DNA from 2 places in the Azospirillum sp. ST 5-10 genome. Region 1 is predicted to be linked to the other one. Evidence: riboswitches for the same ligand, from Rfam matches in the RefSeq annotation. Region 1 holds a riboswitch; the other holds the start of a gene.
The links. Region 1 has a riboswitch for cobalamin ahead of cobW (cobalamin biosynthesis protein CobW). Riboswitches for the same ligand answer to the same signal wherever they lie in the genome.
Positions count from the first base shown of each region.

Region 2: it holds a riboswitch for cobalamin, as region 1 does, so the genes downstream of both, ACSBPG_RS05910 (CbtB domain-containing protein) here and cobW (cobalamin biosynthesis protein CobW) in region 1, are expected to answer to the same signal.

Region 1 is NZ_JBPJSP010000002.1:409,394-416,540, forward strand. It holds gene cobJ (precorrin-3B C(17)-methyltransferase) at 1-697, opposite strand, end outside; gene ACSBPG_RS04225 (precorrin-2 C(20)-methyltransferase) at 694-1,437, opposite strand; gene ACSBPG_RS04230 (precorrin-8X methylmutase) at 1,434-2,072, opposite strand; gene cobG (precorrin-3B synthase) at 2,065-3,447, opposite strand; gene cobW (cobalamin biosynthesis protein CobW) at 3,484-4,524, opposite strand; cobalamin riboswitch at 4,829-5,044, opposite strand; gene ACSBPG_RS04245 (THUMP domain-containing class I SAM-dependent RNA methyltransferase) at 5,211-6,338, opposite strand; gene hutC (histidine utilization repressor) at 6,478-7,147, opposite strand, start outside.
Region 2 is NZ_JBPJSP010000003.1:343,524-350,670, forward strand. It holds gene ACSBPG_RS05890 (tripartite tricarboxylate transporter permease) at 1-846, opposite strand, end outside; gene ACSBPG_RS05895 (tripartite tricarboxylate transporter TctB family protein) at 840-1,325, opposite strand; gene ACSBPG_RS05900 (tripartite tricarboxylate transporter substrate binding protein) at 1,405-2,370, opposite strand; gene ACSBPG_RS05905 (CbtA family protein) at 2,586-3,296, opposite strand; gene ACSBPG_RS05910 (CbtB domain-containing protein) at 3,307-3,525, opposite strand; cobalamin riboswitch at 3,671-3,883, opposite strand; gene cobN (cobaltochelatase subunit CobN) at 3,958-7,147, opposite strand, start outside.

The DNA of each region.
Region 1 (7,147 bases):
GGGTGTGGGAGGCGCCGACGATCACCACCGTGCGCATGTCGGCGGCGGCCGGGTCGACGGCGGCCAGCGTGGTGACGGTCAGCCGCTCGTCCGGGCGCCCGACGGCTTGGCCGAGGATCACCGGCGTCTGCGGTGCGCGCACGGTGCGCAGCGCCGCCAAGGCGGCGCCGAGCTGCCAGGGGCGGGCGCGCGAGACCGGGTTGTAGAGGGCGATCACGAAGTCGGCCTCGGCGGCGAGGCGCAGCCGGCGCACCACCACCTCCCACGGCTTCAGGTTGTCCGACAGCGAGATGGCGCAGAAATCGTGGCCGAGCGGCGCACCGGCCCGCGCCGCCGCGGCCTGCATGGCCGAGACGCCGGGGCACACGCGGATCTCCACCCCCGGCCAGCGGGCGTCGCCGCCCGTCTCCAGCGCCTCGAACACGGCGGCGGCCATGGCGAAGACGCCGGGGTCGCCGCCCGACACCACCGCCACCCGCCGCCCGGCGGCGGCGAGGTCGAGCGCCAGCCGGGCGCGCTCCAGCTCCGCCCGGTTGTCGGAGGCGTGGCGGACCTGCGGGCCGGCGGGCAGCCGGTCGAGGTAGGGGCCGTAGCCGACGAGGTCGCCGGCCTCGGCCACCTCGCGCCGCGCCTCCGGCGTCAGCCACTCGTCGGTTCCCGGCCCCAGGCCGACGATGGCGATGCGGCCGCCACTCATCGCCGCAGCCCCCGGCCGGGGAGCAGAACCATGGAGAAGTAGGGCGCGCCGTCGGCCGGCGCCTCGGCCAGCGGCAGCACGCGCTGGTCCGCCATGGTGCCGCGCTCGACGTACCACGCCCGCTCCGCCAGGCCGGCGGCGTGGACGGCGCGCCGCACCTTGGGCAGGTTGTGGCCGAGCTTCATGACCACGGCGGCGTCGGCGTCGGCCAGCGCGCGCACCAGCTCCGCCTCCGGCAGGGTGCCGGGGATGACCGACAGCACGTCGTCGCGCATGGTCAGCGGCGACGGCAGCAGCGCCGCGCAGCCGGCCACCGAGGTCACGCCCGGCACGACCTCCACCGGGAAGCGGCCGGCGAGGCGCAGGAACAGGTGCATGAAGGAGCCGTAGAAGAAGGGGTCGCCTTCGTTGAGCGCCGCCACCGACCGGCCGGCCGCCAAGTGTTCCGCCACCGCCTCGGCCGAGCGGTCGAAGAAGTCCTCGATCCGCCGGCCGTAGTCGGGATCGTCGACCGCCAGCTCGGTGGTGACGGGATAGACCAGCGGCACCTCGGTGTGTTCGGCGCCGATGAAGCCGTCGGCGATGCGGCGGGCGTTGCCGCGGCTGCCGCGCTTGCAGAAATAGGCCACCACCGGGCAGGAGCGCAGGAGGCGCACGGCCTTCAGCGTCATCAGCTCGGGGTCGCCGGGGCCGGTGCCGATGCCGTAGAAGGTGCCGGTGGGGATCGTCGCCGTGCTCATTCGTCCTCGCTCGCCAGCGCGTTGACCGCGGCCGCCGCCATGGCGCTGCCGCCCCGCCGGCCGCGCACGGCGAGATAGGGGATGCCGAGGGCGCTCTCGGCCAGCGCCTCCTTGCTCTCGGCCGCCCCGACGAAGCCGACGGGGAAGCCGAGGATCGCCGCCGGCCGCGGGGCGCCGTCCTGCAGCATCTCCAGGAGACGGAACAGCGCCGTCGGCGCGTTGCCGATGGCGACCAGCGACCCCGCGAGGCGGGGCCGCCACAGCTCCAGCGCCGCCGCCGAGCGGGTGTTGCCGACGGCCCGCGCCAGATCCGGCACGGCGGGATCGCGCAGCGTGCACAGGACGGCGTTGCCGGTCGGCAGCCGGGCGCGGGTGATGCCGTGGGCCACCATCTCGCTGTCGCACAGGACGGGCGCGCCGGCCTGCAGCGCGGCCCGGGCGGCGGCCGCCACGTCCGGCGAGAAGGCGAGGTCGGCCGCCACCTCCACCATGCCGCAGGCGTGGATGATGCGCACCGCCACCGGCCGCAGGTCGTCGGGCAGGTGGTCCAGCGCGGCCTCCGCCCGGATGGTGGCGAAGGACTGGCGGTAGATGGCCGCCCCGTCGCGGACGTAGTCGTAGCGCGGCTCAGGCACCGGCGGGCTCCTCCCGGATGAAGGTCTGGGCAAGGTCGGGGGCGAGGCGGGCGAGCGCCGCGTCCGCATCCTCTCCCGGCCGGCGGCGGGCGTCGAAGAGGCGGTCCAGGGCGGCGACGGCGGCGACCGCATCGGCCGGCGCCAGGCCGCGGCGCAACGCCGGGCCGCCGGGGGCGGCGCGCACGCCGAGGTCGTAGCGCCCGTCGCCGGCGGTCAGCGTGACGGTGGCGGGCGCCGGATGGGCGCAGCCCTTCCCGCAACCCGCGAGGTGGGCGACGGCGCCGGCCGCCAGCAGCGCCGGCGCGGTCCGGGCCAGCGCCAGGGCGTCGGCGTGGGTGTCGGTGGTGCCGGCGTCGCAGCCCGCGGCGCCGCTGCACGCGCTCACCCGCAGGCGCGGGTCGCCGTCGTCGAGGACGGCGCCAAGGCGCCTTGCAGGGTCGGCCGCGGCGGCGCCGACTCCGGGCAGCAGGAGCGCCCGCCAGGGGGTGAGGCGCAGCTCGCCGGTCCCATGGGCTTCGGCCAGTCCCGCCAGCGCGTCGAGGGCGGCGGCCGTCAGCCGCCCGAAGGGGAAGGCCACGCCCAGCCAGCCGGGACGCGCGCCGAGCGCCGCGCGGGCCGGGCGCACCGGCGGCGCCGGGTCGTCGAGCGGGGCGAGGCCGGCGACGCGGGTCCGCAGCCCGGCCGCTCCGCACGCCGCCACCAGCCCGGCCATGCGCCGCGGCGGTTCCGCCAGGGCGGAGCGCAGCTCCAGGAAGGCCGTGGCGGCGGCGGCCGCGGTCGCCACCAGGGCGTCGGGCGCGCACAGGCCGAGCGGCACGGCGTCGGCCAGGGCGCCGCCGGCCGCCACCCGGAAGCGCGCGCCGTCCGGCGTCGCGACGGCGTCGAAGCGCAGGTCGGCGCGGCTGTCGGCGAGGTGGGCGCGGCCGCCGCCGTCGATCACGAAGCCGAACTTGGGCGGCAGGCGGTGCAGGCCGGCATCGGCCGCCAGGCGCGCGTCCAGCGCCAGCGCCAGCGGCCGCACGTCGAGCAGCGCCTGCCCGTCGATGCCGGCGGCGGGGGCGGACAGGACGTTGCGCACCGCCTCGCTGGCCGCATCCGCCGCCACCAGGCCGAGGGCCCCGAGGACCTCCGTCACCGCCGGCATGGACGCCGTCCGCACGCCGCGGATCTGCAGGTTGCCGCGGTGGCTGAGCTCCAGCAGGCCGTTGCCGTGGCCGGCCGCGAGGGCGGCGACGCGCCGCGCGGCGGCGGCGGGCAGCGCGCCGGCCGGCACCCGCAGGCGCACCAGCAGCCCGTCGCCCACCGCCATGGGCGCCAGCACGCCGGGACAGGCGCCGCGCCGTCGCGGCCGGGACGCCGCGGTCGGGCCGGTCATGACGATCTCTCCCCTCTCCTTGGACAGCCGCATGGATCAGCCGGCGAGCGCCGCCTCCACCGCCGCGCGGTCCAGCCCGGTCTCGCCGATCACCACGAGCCGGCCGACGCGCGGCTCGCCCGGCGTCCACAGCCGGTCGAAATGGGCCTGCACGCGGACGCCCACCCCCTGCACCAGCAGCCGCATGGGCTTGCCCGGCACGTCGACGAAGCCTTTCAGGCGCAGCACGCCGTGGGCGGCGGCGATGCCGCGCAGGCGCTCCGTCAGCGCCTCCGGATCGGCCTGCGGCGCCAGCTCGACGACGAAGCTGGTGAAGTCGTCGTGGTCGTGCTCGTCGGCGCCGTCGTGATGGCTGGGGCGGCGCGCCAGGTCGTCCTCCGCCGCCGCGGCCAGCCCCAGCAGGACGCGCGGGTCGGCGCGGCCGCCGGCGGTGCGCACCAGCTTGGCTTCGCGCGGCAGGGCGGCGCGGATCAGCGCCTCCACCCGGTCCAGCCCGGCCTCGTCGACCAGGTCGGTCTTGTTGACGACGATCAGGTCGGCACAGAGGAGCTGGTCCTCGAACACCTCCTCGATCGGCGTCTCGTGGTCGACGGTGCCCGCCTCCCGGCGCTGCGCCGCCAGCGCCGCCGGGTCGGGGGCGAAGCGGCCCTCGGCGGCGGCGGCCGCGTCGACCACGGCGACCACCCCGTCGACGGTGACCCGCGTCCGCACCGCCGGCCAGTTGAAGGCCTTGACCAGCGGCTTGGGCAGGGCCAGCCCGGACGTCTCGATCAGGATGTGCTCGGGCGGGGCGGGGCGGGCCAGCAGCGCCTCGATGGCCGGCACGAAGTCGTCGGCGACGGTGCAGCACAGGCAGCCGTTGGCCAGCTCGATCACGTCGTCGTCGCGGCAGCCCTCGACGCCGCAGGCGCGCAGGATCTCACCGTCGACGCCGACGTCGCCGAACTCGTTGACGATGAGCGCCAGCCGGCGCCCGTTCGCCTGCTCCAGCAGGCTGCGGATCAGGGTGGTCTTGCCGGCGCCGAGGAAGCCGGTGACGACGGTGGCGGGGACCTTCGCGCGAAGGGCAGCGGTCATGGGAGGCGTCTCCGGCGGGAGGAACGGTCGGCGCCGGCCGGCCACCGGCGCGCGGCGGACGGCGCCGCGCCCGCGGTCGGGTCCGCGGGCACGGCGGCCGGGAAGGGCCGCCCGACCATGGTCGGGGGGTCAGCGACGGGGAAGGGGCGCGGACGGCTGCCCGCCGGACGGCGGGAAGGCGCCCGGCGGTTCGGCTCCCGCCGCGGCGGCAGCGGGTCCGGTCGGGCGCACGGCAAGGGGCCTGCCGGCGAAAGCGGCGACACACGGCATGGGTCAACGTCCTCTCTCCGCCCACCCGGCGGGTTGGATTGATCGGACGATGGCAGGTTTCCTGGCTCGCGGGTCGCCGCCCGCCCCCCGACCTTCCCAGCCCCGCAGGGGGCCAGTGGTTTCGTGGAGGGTGGGCTCGCCGCTCACAGTTGCGGGGGCAGCCTCGGCTTCGGACGTCGCCGTCCTCACCGCGTTCCCTTTTACCCCCCGGACCCGACGGTTCGGGGGCACCATCGCCGCCACCATCGCAGGCCCCGCGGCGGATTGCAAGAGCCGGCGGAGCGGCCGGCAGGGTCACCGCACTTGAATTTGGCTCTTGTGGCGGACGCTGGAATTCTCCCTCTCCCGGGGCGGGGGAGGGCAAAACAACCAAATGCGATCACCCTGCCCGGCCGCTCCCGGCGGCCGCCCCGCCGTCACGCCAGCGGGCCGGTCTGGAACAGGGACACGCGCACGCCGCCGTGCGACGCCGTGACGGCCGGCGGCGCGAAGGGCAGGCCCGACGCCTTGGCGAGCGACGGCTCGCTCGTCACCAGCCCCACCCTCCAGCCGGAGAACCGGGACAGGAGCGTCTGCCCGAGGGCGTGGTAGAGGGCGTGCAGGGGCTTCTTGTCGCCGATGCGGGTGCCGTAGGGCGGGTTGACGATGACGAGGCCGGGCGGCCCCTCCGGCGGGACGAGGTCGCTGACCGCGTGCTGGCGGAACTCCGTCAGCCCGGCGACGCCGGCCCGCTCCGCGTTGGCCCGGCTCATGGCGATCGCGCCGGCGTCGCGGTCGCTGCCGTGGAAGCGGACGGCCGGGACGGTCCCGGCCGCGGCGCCGGCGCCGGTGCCGCGCAGGCGCTGCCAAGCCGCCGCGTCGAAGGTCGCGAGCCGTTCGAAGGCGAAGCGCCGCGACCGGCCGGGGGCGAGGCCGGCGGCGATCTCGGCCGCCTCGATGACGAAGGTCCCCGACCCGCACATCGGGTCGACGACGGGCTCGCCGCCGTCGTAGCCGCACTGGCGCAGGAACAGCGACGCCAGGGTCTCCCGCATCGGCGCCTTGTGCACGGCCTCCTTGTGGTTGCGCTTGTGCAGGGACTCGCCCGACGTGTCGACGCTGATGGTGCACAGGTCGTCGTCGATGCGCGCCTTGATGCTGACGTCGGCGTCGGGCGCAACCGGGGCGCCGAGTTCCTCGTGGATCGCCCGTTCGATGCGCTGCGCCGCCGCCCCGGCGTGGTAGATGCGGGACCCCTTGCAGGCCGCCTCGACGCGCACCGGCACGTCGGGCCGCAGCACGTCGCCCCACGCCAGGCGGCGCGCCCGCTTGTCGAGCTGGGCGAGATGGAAGGCCCGGAAGGCGCCGATGCGGGCGAGGACGCGGGTGGCGCCGCGGACCTCGAGGTTCGCCCGCCAGACCTCCGGCCAGCCGCCGCGGACCGTCACGCCGCCCTTGACCGGCGTGGGCTCGGCGAACCCCTTCGCCCGCAGTTCGTCGCAGAGCACGGCCTCCAGGCCCGGCGAGGTCACCACGAAGATCTCGAAACCGTCGTCTGTGTTCATCCCGCCTACATAGCGCGCCGGCGGGGCGTCATCGACATCTTTCTCCGGCGGCCGACCGGCCGTCCCGGACCCGTCGCCGGCGGGGTGCGGGGCGTCCGGTCGCCTCGCGGCGCGCGCTCCGGTCCGCCTTGTATGTACATCACCCCTCGGCGCCGGCCGCCGCGGCGCTTTCCAGGCGGTAGCGCGAGCCGGGATACAGCAGGCGGACGGCGGTGATCTTGCGCGGACCGGACCACGTCGTCCGCCGCACCATCAGGCACGGCTCGGCGCGGGAAATCGCCAGCAGCTTGCATTCCCAGGGCTGCGGCGAGACCGCCTCGACCACCTGCTCGCTTCCCGTGATCGGCGCGACACGGGTCAGGTAGGCGTTGGGCGTGAGCGTGAGGAAGTCCTGCTCCATATAGGCGGGCACCGCGTCCGGGCTGACGAACCGGTCCTCGATCTGGATCGGCATGTCGTTCTCGTAATGGACGATGATGGTGTGGAAGACGGCGCCGCCGATCTCCACGTCCAGGGAATCGGCGACCTCGGGCAGGGCCCTTTCCTCGTGGTTGAGAACGATCCTCGCCGTGTGCTTGTGGCCGCGCCGGGTGATCTCGTCGGCGATGTTGCGGATCTCGAGGAAGGGCGAGCTGCCCTTCTTCGGGGCGACGAACGAGCCTTTCCCCTTGATGCGGACGATCGCCCCCTCCGTGGCGAGCTCGCGCAGCGCCCGGTTGGCGGTCATGCGGCTGACGCCCAGCGTCGAGACGATCTCGTTCTCCGACGGGATCTGGTGGTGGGCCGGCCATTCGCCGCTCTCGATCTGG
Region 2 (7,147 bases), on a different contig from region 1:
GCGCCGCGCGATGGCGTAGGAGATCCAGGCGGCGATGTCGGAGCCCGCTCCGGGCAGCGCCCCGACCAGCGTGCCGATGCCGCTGCCCCGCAGCACCCCCAGCCGGTGCCGCCACAGGTGCGGGACGGTGCTGCGGGTGATCGGCCCGATCGTCGAGGGGGCCGGATCGGCGTGGGGATCGGCCAGCGCGCCGCGCAGCAGCTCGGAGATCGCGAACATGCCGATCAGCACCGGGATGAGGCCGAGCCCGCCCAGCAGGTTGGTGATGCCGAAGGTGAAGCGCGGCGCGCCCGACACCGGGTCCATGCCGACCATGGCGAACGCCAGGCCGAGCAGCAGCGACGCCAGCCCCTTGAGGAGCGACGGGCCGGCGACGAAGGTGGCGCAGCTCAGGCCGAGCACCGCCAGCCAGAAATACTCCACGCTGCTGAAGGACAGCGCGATGTCAGCCAGCCAGGGGGCGGCCAGCACCAGGACGGCGGCGCTGATCAGGCCGCCCAGGGCCGACGCGAACAGGCCCGCCCCCAGGGCGAGCGCCGCGTCGCCGGAGCGGGTGAGGCCGTAGGCGTCGTCGGTGTAGGCCGCCGACGCCGGGGTGCCGGGCATCCGCATCAGGGCGCCGGGAATGTCGCCGGCGAAGATCGCCATGGCCGACGCGGTGATGATCGAGGCCACCGCCGGGATCGGCTCCATGAAGATGACGATCGGCACCAGCAGCGCCGACGCCATCAGCGCGGTCAGCCCCGGAATGGCGCCGAGCACCAGGCCGTACAGCGCCGCCCCGGCGATGACGAGGAAGAGGTTGAGGTCGGCCAGCCGGCCGATCACGTCCTGGACGATCACCATATCAGCCATCCCGACACGCTCTGGAGGGGCCCCCACGGCAGGGGCACGTGGAGGACCGAGGCGAAGACGACGGTCAGCGCGGCGGCCGACGCCACGCCGACCGCCAGGGCGGCCGGCGGCCGCATGCCGGCGACGACGAACAGGGCGAGCAGGATCAGCGTCGCCGTCAGCAGGAAGCCCAGCGCGTCGACCAGCAGGACGTAGGCGGCGATGGCGGCGAGCAGCGCCGCGAAGCGCCACCGCCCGCGCGGGTTGGCCGCCCAGTCCGGCCATTGCCACAGCGGCGCCGTGCGCACCGTCCTGAGCGCGGTCAGGACGATGCCGCCGCCGACGAGCATCATGGCGGTGCCGATCAGCGACGGAACGAACCCGGGGCCGTATGCGAGATGGCGCGGCGGCGTCAGCGTCGCGGCGTAGGCGGCGACGAAGGCGCCGGCCGCGAGGAAGAAAAGGCCGACGAAGACGTCGTGGACTTTCATGAAGGGCACTCGTTCTGGGCATCGGCCGCGCGCGGCGGCCGACGCGGTTTTGCCGTGGCGCAGGCGCGTCCGGGCCGGCTCACTTGCCGTAGCCGAGCGCCTTCATGACGCGGTCGGTGTCCGTCTCGTGCTGGCGCATGAGCGCGTCGAGCCGTGCGCCGTCCAGCCATTTCACGCCGAAGTTCGCCTTGCGCATCGCCTCGCGGAAGCCGTCGCTGGCCACCGCCTTGCGGATCGCCTCCTCCCAGGCCGCCCGGGCGTCGTCGGGCAGGCCGGCCGGGCCGCCGATGGCGCGCCACGTGCCGCCGTCGATCGTCCTGCCGATGGCCTCCGTCGTCGTCGGCACGTCCTCGAATCCCGGCACCGGCGTCGGGCTGAGCACCGCCAGCGGGCGCACGCGCCCGGCCTTGATGAGCGCCGCCGCCTCCGGCAGCGAGGCGGTCTGGAAGTCGACGCCGCCGGACGCCAGCTCGGTCAGCCCGGTCGCCGCGCCCTGGCCGGGAATCCACGCCACCTTGTCCACGGCGATGCCGTAGTCGAGCATCATGCCGGCGACCGGAACGTCCCAGACGCTGCCGCAGCCGCCGCTGCAATGGACCTTGTAGCGGCCGGGATCCGCCTTGACCGCGTCGAGCGCCGACGCGAGGTCGCGGAAGGGCGAGTCGGCACCGACCAGGAGGGCGGAGGAATCGCCGTTGAAGTTGGCGATCGGCGTGAAGTCCTGGCGGGTGAAGTCCGCCAGCCCCATCGCCTTGTAGCCGGCGTAGGGGAACAGCAGGCCGACCGTGTAGCCGTCCGGCTCGGCGCGGCGGATGGACGTCAGGCCGACCACCCCGCCGCCCTGGCCCTGGTTGACGATGGTGACGGGCTGGCCGAACGCCTTCTCCACCTCGCGGGCGAGGATGCGCGTCGTGGTGTCGCCGCCGCCGCCGGCGGCGGCCGGGACGATGATCGTCAGCGGCCGCTCCGGGAACGCCGCGTCCGCCGCGGCCGGCGCCAGCAGCAGGCCCGCAAGGGTGGCCAGGATCGTCGATCGGATGGGCATGGTTTCCTCCGCCTTTTCAGCTTTCCCGACATTGGACTATCGGCTGCGCGCCGAAATGTCAATCCCACGATGCGGTCGCGTTTGGCGCACGAATGGCGGCTCTACCGACATGAAGCAAGTCAATTCAATCCCGCATTGTGGTACAGAACGCCGAACGGAGGGGATCGGGCACGACGCGAGGCCGGCCGCCCGCGGACGGGCGGCCGGCCGGCGGATCACGCCGGGTGTCGGACCCAGCGGCGGTAGAGGGCGCCGGTGGAGACGCCGAGGCACAGCCAGAACAGCAGGCTGGTGACGGTCGCGGTGACGATGAAGCGGTGGACGAGCGCCGCCGGCGCCACGGTCGCATGCTCCGCCGGCTGCGGGGCGCCGACCAGGTGGGGCAGGACGATCGCCGCCACGGCGACGGCCGCCCACAGGGGGCGGCGGGCGAAGGCCAGCAGCCACAGGCCGCCACCGGTCAGGAGGGCGGTGGCGCACCACCAGACCTGACGGTCGAGGAGCGGCGCGGCCGCGGTGCCGGGCACCTCGGGCGGCAGGCCGAGCCCCGGGGCGAGCGTGAAGGTGGCGAAGCCGGCGAGGCCCCAGAACGCGCCGCTGCGCCAGGTCACGGCGCCGCCGGCGACGGCATAGCCCGCCACCAGGAGCAGGGCGAAGGCGACGCCGGTCAGGACGTTGGCCAGACCGGTGAACGCCGTCCGCTCGACGCCGTCCGCCGGTTCCCAGGCCTCGCCGCCGTGGTCGTGCGCGGGGGCCCCGGCGGCGTGCTCGTGGGCGGCGGGCCCGGCCGCCTCGGCCGCCGCTTCGAAGGTTTCGGCTTCCAGGATGATGGGAACCGCGCCGACCTGGTGGGCCGCCGTGACCAGCAGGCCGGACAGGACGCCGGCGCACAGCGCCACGAAGAAGAGCTTTCGGAACTGGCTCATGACCGGCTCCTCAATGGCAGGGGAACGCGTTGGCGTGACGCGTGTCGTGGGCCGCGTTGTGGACCGCGTCGATGTGCGAGAACCCCACGCCCCACAGCAGGAGCAGCCCGAGACCGGCCGCCGCCGCCGCGGGAAGGAGGGCGCCGCGCCCGGCCGCTGAAGCATGGGTCGCCGAAGCGTGGGCCGCCGAAGCGTGCGGTGCCGTGCCGGGAATGGATTGGGTCTGCATGGAAGTCGCCTCCGTCAGAATGGATCAGGACGAAGACGGGAAACCCGTGCGGATCGGTGGCGTCCGGCTCGCGGTGCGTCGCGTGACGCGGTGCCGCCGGCGCGCCCTGTCGATCACCGCCGTTGGGACACCCCGCCCTGCGTGCCGGTTCGAACAAACGATGGCAGGTCTCCTGGCTCGCGGGTCGCCGCCGGTCGCCGACCTTCCCGGTTGCCCAGTGGTCGTGATGTGGCGACAGGCTCACCGCTCACAGTTGCGGGGGCAGCCACGGACTTGGCCCCTCGCGCTCGGGCCGCACCGTGTTCCCTATTAATCCCCTGGCCAGACGGCGTCGGGGAACCATCGCCGCCGACTGTAAGCGTGGCCGCGGAGCGCGTCAACGCGCGACGGACGGGGCGTTGCCGGTGCCTGCCGGGCCGCCGCCGCGCCCGGCTACAGCGTCCCGCGCCGTTCGCGCAGCTCCGCCGGGACGGCGTTGCGCCGCGGGTGCCACAGGCCGCGCTCCCGCGCCTCGTCCAGCCGGTCGAGGATGTGGCGGGCGGCCGCCGGGTTGGCCTCGGCGAGGAAGCGCCACACCGCGGGGTCGGCGACGTAGGCGCCGTGCAGCAGGTCGAAATGGTGGTCGCGCACCGCCCGCGTCGTCGCCGCGAAGGCGAACAGGGTGTCCACGGTCACCGCCATCTCGGCGGCGCCGCGGTGGCCGTGGCGCATCATGCCGGCGATCCAGCGCGGGTTGGCGGCGCGGCCGCGCAGGGTGCGGGCGATCTCCTCGCCCAGGGTGCGCACGGCGACCCGCTCCGGCTCGGCGCTGTCGAGGTGGTAGAGCGCGGGGTCGGCGCCGTCGAGCGCGGCCGCCGCCGCGAAGCCGCCCTCGAACTGGTAGTAGTCGTCCTGCGACAGCACGTCGTTCTCGCGCTGGTCCTGGTGGTGGACGAGGGCGTCGGCGGCGCCGACCCGGCGGCGGAACAGGCCCGGCAGGGCCACGCCGTCGAGCCCGGGACCGTAGGCGTGGCAGCCGCCCTCCAGGTAGGCCGTGCCGAAGGAGGCGCGGTCGCTCCAGTCGCCCCGCGCGACCATGTCCGACAGCGCGGTGCCGTAGCCGCCGGGCGGCGCGCCGAAGACCCGCGCGGTGGCCCGGCGCCGGGCCGTGCCGGCGTCCAGCCCGGCGGTCGCGAGGTCGGCCGCGTCGCGCCGCGCCGCGGCGGCCAGCGGGTTGACGTCGTCCCCTTCGTCGAGGGCGGCGACGGCGCGGACCGCCTGGTCGAACAGGGCGATCTGCTGCGGGAAGACGTCGCGGAACAGGCCGGAGATGCGCAGGGTGACGTCGACCCGCGGGCGGCCCAGCACCCCGGCCGGCATGGTCTCGAAGCCGGTGACGCGGCCCGATCCGCCCTCCCACACCGGGCGCACGCCCAGCAGCGCCAGCGCCTGCGCCAGCTCGTCGCCGCCGGTGCGCAGGGCGGGCGTGCCCCAGCAGTCCACCACCAGCCGCCGCGGCCAGTCGCCCTGGTCCTGCAGGTGGCGGGCGAGCAGGGCGCCGGCCGCCTGCCAGCCCAGCGTCCAGGCGGCCGGCGTCGGCACGGCGCGGGGGTCGAGGGCGAACAGGTTGCGGCCGGTCGGCAGGGTGTCGGCGCGCCCGCGCGCCGGCGACCCGCCGGGGCCGGGCCGCACGAAGCGGCCGTCCAGCCCGTCGAGCAGCGCCGCCATCTCGGCCGGGCCGCAGGCGTCGACGGCGGGGGCGAGCTCGCCGGCCAGGGCGGCGAGGACGGCCGCCGTGCCGGTCCAGTCCGGCGGGCAGGGGCGGGCGCCGGCGACCAGCCCGGCGGCGATGCCGTCGAGCGCGGCCCGCACGTCGCCGACCGTGCGGCTGCGCGCGCCGGGAACCGGCGGGCCGTCCCAGCGCGCGCCGGGATCGGCCGTGAACAGGGTCTGCGTCGGCAGGCCGAGGTCGCCGGCCAGGGCCCGCGGCAGCGCGGCGTCGCCGCCCTCGCCGCGCCGGCGCGGGAAGCGGGCGACCGAGGCCAGCAGGCGGGCCCGCGCCGCCGCCGGCGGCGTCGCGCCGAACACGTGCAGGCCGTCGCGGATCTGCATCTCCTTGACGTCGCAGAGATGGGCGTCGAGCCGGCTGAGCACCGTGTCGGCGTCGTCGTCCGGCCGCAGGCGGCAGTCGGCGGCGACGCCGGAGCGCCAGGCGAGGTCGAGGATGGTCTCGCGCAGCACCCCCAGGCGGCGCGGGTCGAGCCCGTCGGCCTGGGCGTACTCGTCGACCGCCTGCTCCAGCTCGGCCAGCGGGCCGTACAGCCCGGCCTGGACGGGCGGCGGCGTCAGGTGGCCGATCAGGACGGCGCCGCCGCGGCGGCGCGCCTGCACCCCCTCGCCGGGGTTGTTGACGATGAAGGGATAGAGGCAGGGCAGCGGGCCGCCGACGATCTCCGGCCAGCACTCGGCCGACAGGGCGACCGCCTTGCCGGGCAGCCATTCGAGCGTGCCGTGGGCGCCGACCTGGACGAGGGCGTGGACCTCCGCCCCGTGGCGAAGCCAGAGGTAGAAGGCGAGGTACGCGTGGCTGGGCGGCGTCGCCGGGTCGTGGTGCTGGGCCGTGGTGAGCGGGCCGTGGCCGCGGCTCGGCTGCACCGCCACCAGCGCGGCGCCGCACCGCACCAGCCGGAAGCGGAAGGCGCCGGCGGCGGCGAGCGGGTCGGCCTCCTCCGCTCCCCAGGCGGCGGCGATGCGCGCCCGCACCGCGGCCGGGGCCAGCCGCCGGTAGTCGACGAGGCTCAGCGCCGCGGCGGGCGGCGCCCCGGTGAGCGCGCGCATCAGCGACGCGCCGTCCGCCGGGACGGCGTCGACGGCGTAGCCCGCCCCCGCCAGCGCGCCGAGGATGGCGAGCACGCTCTCCGGCGTGTCGAGGCCGACCGCCCGGCCGACACCGCCGCCGCCCAGGCCGCCGCTGGGATAGTCGGAGAGGACCAGCGCCACCCGCCGTTCCGCGCGCGGCGTCCGTCCCAGGCGCACCCAGGCGGCGGCGCGGTCGGCCGCCGCGGCGACGCGGTCCGCCACCGGGCGGCTGGCGATCTCGGCGTACTGCAGCGCCGGGTCCGCGGTCCGCGGGGCCTTGAAGGCGACGGCGCCGGCGAGGATGCGGCCGTCCATCTCCGGCAGCACGACGTTCATGGCGAGGTCGGCCGGGCCGAGGCCGCGGGAGGAGGCGCGCCACGCCTCCTCGCCGCCGGTGGACAGCACCACCTGCAGGACGGGCACCCCGGCGGCGTCGAGAGGCGAGCCGTCCTGCTCCGGCAGCCGGGCCGAGAAGCCGGTGGCGTTCACCACCACCGCCGGCGCCAGCGCCCGCAGGGTGCGGCGCATCCAGGCGGCGGCGTCCGGCTCCTTCAGGCTGGACACGTGGAAGAGACGGGGGGCCAGGCCGCGCGCGGCGAGCGCGTCGGCCAGGGCGTGCAGGGGGGCGAGGTCGCCGGCCTGGAGATAGGCCCGGTAGCACACCAGCGCCGCCGCCGGCGCCGCCGCGTCGACGGCGCCGCGCCAGCCGTCGTAGGCGCCGAAGCGCGGCACCGGCGCCGGCTCCGCGAAGGCCAGCGGGCGGCCGGCCAGGGTGGCGGCGCAG